Regions from separate parts of the Hungatella sp. SL.1.14 genome, predicted to be linked through region 2. Evidence: predicted binding sites of a transcription regulator. Region 2 holds the regulator's gene; the other holds the start of a gene.
What was found. The regulator HrcA, encoded in region 2, represses chaperone genes, less so after heat shock. The targets are predictions, from matches to a motif close to TGTTAGCACTCNNNNNNNNNGAGTGCTAACA.
Positions count from the first base shown of each region.

Region 1: the regulator HrcA is predicted to act here: its motif matches at 1,687-1,717, upstream of NE473_RS06765 (Hsp20/alpha crystallin family protein).

Region 1 covers NZ_JANFYJ010000004.1:294,510-296,919, reverse strand. Annotated here, with positions in the region: gene pepF (oligoendopeptidase F) at 1-212, shown strand, start outside; gene NE473_RS06770 (nitroreductase family protein) at 232-996, shown strand; gene NE473_RS06765 (Hsp20/alpha crystallin family protein) at 1,191-1,604, opposite strand; gene pyrF (orotidine-5'-phosphate decarboxylase) at 1,843-2,410, shown strand, end outside.
Region 2 covers NZ_JANFYJ010000007.1:9,992-12,401, forward strand. Annotated here, with positions in the region: gene NE473_RS09305 (3D domain-containing protein) at 1-598, opposite strand, end outside; gene hrcA (heat-inducible transcriptional repressor HrcA) at 911-1,960, shown strand; gene grpE (nucleotide exchange factor GrpE) at 1,972-2,410, shown strand, end outside.

The DNA of each region.
Region 1 (2,410 bases), on a different contig from region 2:
CGGGCTTTTCGGCGGCCATGGCGATCAGCAGCAGGATTCTGGCTGGTGATGAGCAGGCACTGGAAGGCTACTTCAAATTCTTAAGCGGCGGCAATTCCATGCCTCCGATCGAGCTCCTGAAGCTGTGCGGTGTGGATATGTCTACCGGCCAGCCGGTAAAGGAAGCGCTGGCCGTATTTAAGGAACTGCTGGAGGAGTTTAAATCGCTGTAGTGAAAAGAGGGGAGCAGGGATGAATCTGTATCAGATGATCTTCAAGAGAAGATCCATTCGAAAATTTAAATATGAAGCGGTACCGGAGCAGCTTATAAAGGATGTCCTGGCGTTTGCAGACCGTGTGGCCACACTCTGCCCGGAGATTTCCACAAAGATGGAGATTAAGGAAAATATAGGGAAGGATCTTCCTGTAAAGGGTCTCTGGAAGGTGGAAGCACCATATTATCTGGTGTTTTATTCGGAAGAGAAGGATGGCTGGATGATGAATGCAGGATACGTTCTGGAGCCTGTTCTTCTGTATATGACCGGCAAGGGACTGGGAACGTGCTACTTAGGCAGTACCAGGATTCCCGGACCGGAGCCTGCCGGGATGAAGACGGCCGTTGCCGTGGCGTTCGGATATCCCAGATCCCTGCTGTACCGTGATCCGGCTACGGCAAAACGCCTTCCGTTAAAAGAACTCTGCGTGTTCAAGGATGAGATCGGCGAACCGCTGAAGAATATCCTGAAGGCTGTTCGGCTGGCACCTTCGGCCATGAATACGCAGCCGTGGCGCTTTATCGTTTACCACGACAGAATCTATATTTTCTCCTGCAGGGAATTTCTTCCTTCCCAGACCATGGTGGCGATGAGGGATTTGAGTATGGGAATCATGCTGTCCCATCTGTCCATCGCGGCGGAAGAACTGTGGCTGAATTTAAAGATCGAAGTAGAAGAACAGATGGTAAAGAAGTCTTATAAGAGCGGTGCCTATGTGGCGACAGCTTTTCTGCTGGAATAAGGAGTGTCCGTGTCCAACTCACGGGCCGGGGTGGAATCCCTGATAAAAATTGAAACGTGAAGATAAAAAAGGGGACAGCCCCCTTCGGAAATTCCGCTGTCTGCAGAAACGGCAGGCGGTCCGGTCCGGTGGGCTGTCCTCTTTTTGGTATCATAGAATATGGTTGATCCCGGTAAGGAAAGCGGGAATATGTGTTATTCGATGGTGATGTAGTGGTTTTCCTCGATCTGCTTCGGAGCTTCCTTCGGAACGGTCAGCTTTAAGATGCCATTGTCGAAGGCCGCCTTAATATCTTCCTGGCGCAGCTGGGAACCAACATAGAAGCTTCTCTTGCAGGAGCCGCTGTAGCGTTCCTTGCGGATAAAGTTTTTGTTCTCACTGTCTTCGGAAGAGCCTGACGCCTCGGCGTAGATGGTCAGATAGCCATCCTTTAATTCAGCACGCACGTTCTCCTTCTTGTATCCGGGAAGTTCCACGTCAATGATATAATTGGTTCCGTCATCTTCAATATCAGTTCTCATAAGCGTTGTTCTGTTCTGTACAGAGTCGTTAAAAAATGGATCATTGAAAAATTCATCGAATAAATTATTTCTTCTGGATAATAACATAGGTTCTTCCTCCTTATTTATCTGCACCGCGTTTGATGCGGTGTTGTTGTTTGATTTGTTCTAGGTGTAATATAACACAAATTGTTAGCACTGTCAATAGGCGAGTGCTAATTTTCTTCAATTGAATTTTCACGGCTTAAATGCGGCGGGTAACGGCGAGAAAGACGCTTGAAACAGCCCCCTACTTATGATAGAATTGGTAAGAATAGAGAAAATGTGAGGAACGAAGGAGGAGACTATGATTAATCAGTTGATTCAGAAGATTCAAGAAACAAAGGCCCCCATCTGTGTTGGACTGGATCCGATGCTTGGATATATACCGGAGCATGTGACGAGAAAGGCATTCGATGAGTTTGGTGAGACGCTGGAAGGTGCCGCAGAGGCGATCTGGCAGTTTAATAAAGAAATCGTGGATCAAGTCTGTGACATTATTCCATCAGTTAAGCCGCAGATCGCCATGTATGAGCAGTTCGGCATCGAAGGGCTTAAGATATATAAGAGAACGGTTGATTACTGTCAGGAGAAGGGACTTCTCGTGATTGGCGATGCGAAGAGAGGGGATATCGGTTCTACCTCCGCCGCGTATGCTACGGCACATATCGGCCATGTGAAAGTGGGCGGCAGCATTCTGACCGGCTTTGGCACCGATTTTCTGACTGTCAATCCGTATCTCGGCACGGATGGAGTGAAGCCGTTTGTCGATGTGTGCAAAGAGGAGGACAGAGGACTCTTCGTACTGGTAAAGACCTCCAATCCTTCCAGCGGTGAATTCCAGGATCAGCTGATCGGCGGAAGGCCGCTGTACG
Region 2 (2,410 bases):
GCACGGTACCGGAATAGGTGAGACCGCTGCCGCCGGAACATTTGCTGCAGCTGCAGTATCCGGTGGTCTTGAAGATCCCGAGGGATTCCCCTTTTTTATAGCCTTCAAAGGTTTGTTCCGCCGGTATTTCTTCTTTTTTCGGAATTCCCGGGCCGATTTCCTCGCCGGAGCTCTCCGTTTTCTTTAAGACTTCTGATGACGGTTTGTATTCCATGGCGCCGGTAAGAAGTGTTTTTTTATCTCCGGACACCAGAAAGGCTTCCACTTTACAGGCAGTTCCGCCCAGTTCCTGCCAGTTGATCTTATAGTCAAAGACACGGCGGCCGTCCCCAGTGGAATTTCCCGCCTCATCGCTGTAGCTTTCTTCCGGTACTGTAATGACCTTTGCAGCTTCGCTATTCCCGTCTTTGTAGATATGCAGTTCAACCACTGCTGCTTCGCCGGAATCCGCATCATTCTTCAGCCACCCTGTGATATGAGTTCCATCCACGGCTGTGAGGGCGCCCTTTTCCTCGGCGGCAGCAGTCATGGATAAAAACAGGGTACAGAGGAGCGTCACGCACAGCATAAGAAGAACCTTACCTGATTTCTTTTTCATGATTTACCTCGCAATATCATGATTTTTCCATATTAATATGATGGAAAAACCGTTGTTATGGTGTATCAATTTTCATTATATTACAAAAATGTTAAATGTCAAGGAAATCCTGTCAATACGTTTGTAACATTTGTCTTATTTTGGTAAAACACTTTATGATTTATAAAGAAGAAGTTCACAGAAAATTCTCAAAAAATTTTCAATCGAATGTATTGACAAACGAGGGAAAAAAGAATATATTATGAAATGAAGATGTTAGCACTCCCAAACGTTGAGTGCTAACAGGAAGACTCAGAAAGGAAGTGTGGCGGGTTGAATGATAAGGACCAGTTAGACGGCCGAAAGATTACGATCTTGAAGGCCATCATAAAAACGTACTTAGAAACCGGCGAACCGGTTGGCTCCAGAACTATTTCCAAGTACACCGATTTGAATTTGAGTTCAGCCACGATCCGGAATGAGATGTCTGATCTGGAGGAGCTGGGATACATTGTACAGCCGCATACGTCGGCCGGGCGGATTCCCTCTGATAAGGGATACCGCTTTTATGTGGATCAGATCATGCAGGAGAAAGAAGAAGAGGTTACTGAAATCAAGGACCTGATGCTAAAGCGTGTGGACCGGGTCGAGCTTCTGTTAAAGCAGATGGCGAGAATCCTGGCGCAGAACACGAATTACGCGGCTTTGATCAGCGCCCCCCAGTATCACAGAAACAAGCTGAAGTTCATCCAGCTGTCCAGGGTTGATGATGGAAAGCTTCTGGTGGTCATCGTTGTAGAAGGGAATATGATTAAGAACACCATGATCCCCATCAGCCAGCAGTTAAGCGATGAAGGGCTTTTGAATCTTAACATTCTTCTTAATAATGCCTTAAACGGGCTGACCATAGAGGAAATCAATCTGGACGTAATCAGCAGATTAAAGGAGCAGGCCGGCATACACAGCGAGGTGGTCGACCGGGTACTCAATGAGGTTGCAGAAGCAATCCGGGCAGATGACGATGATTTGCAGATTTACACCAGCGGTGCCACGAACATTTTCAAGTATCCGGAGTTGAGCGACGGAGAGATGGCAAGCCGGCTGATCGGTACGCTGGAACAGAAAGAACTCCTTCAGGAGCTGGTCGATGATGTGAACAGTTCAGAGAGCAGTTCGGGAATTCAGGTCTATATCGGCGAGGAAGCGCCGGTGCAGACGATGAGGGACTGCAGCATCGTGACAGCGAATTACGAGCTGGGCGAGGGCTTGAGAGGAACGATCGGTATCATCGGTCCGAAGCGTATGGACTATGAAAAGGTTTTGAATACGCTGCGGAATCTCATGACGCAGCTGGATTCGATCCTGAAAAAAGATGAAAGGTGAAGGGAAGAACAGTGAGCAGCGAAGAGACGAGAATAGAAGAGGAACTGGCAGAAGAGGCCATGAAGGCAGAAGACACCGGTTCCGTTAACGAAGAAATAGAAAAAGGCGAAACAGAAGCCGCGGAAACCGAAGCGTGTGCCGAAGATGCCGCCGATGAGAAATCCGGAGATGAGGAGCCTGCAGAAGAAAAGCAGGCGGAACCGGAGAAGAAAGGATTCTTTGGAAAGAAAAAAGAGAAAAAAGATCCGAAGGATGCCAAGATTGAAGAACTGACCGACCGTCTGCAGCGGAATATGGCCGAGTTCGATAATTATAGAAAGAGAACAGAGAAAGAAAAATCTGCCATGTTTGAAATCGGCGCCAGAGATATCATTGAAAAGATACTTCCGGTTGTCGACAATTTCGAGAGAGGCCTTGCAGCCGTTCCGGAGGAGGATAAGGGCACTCCGT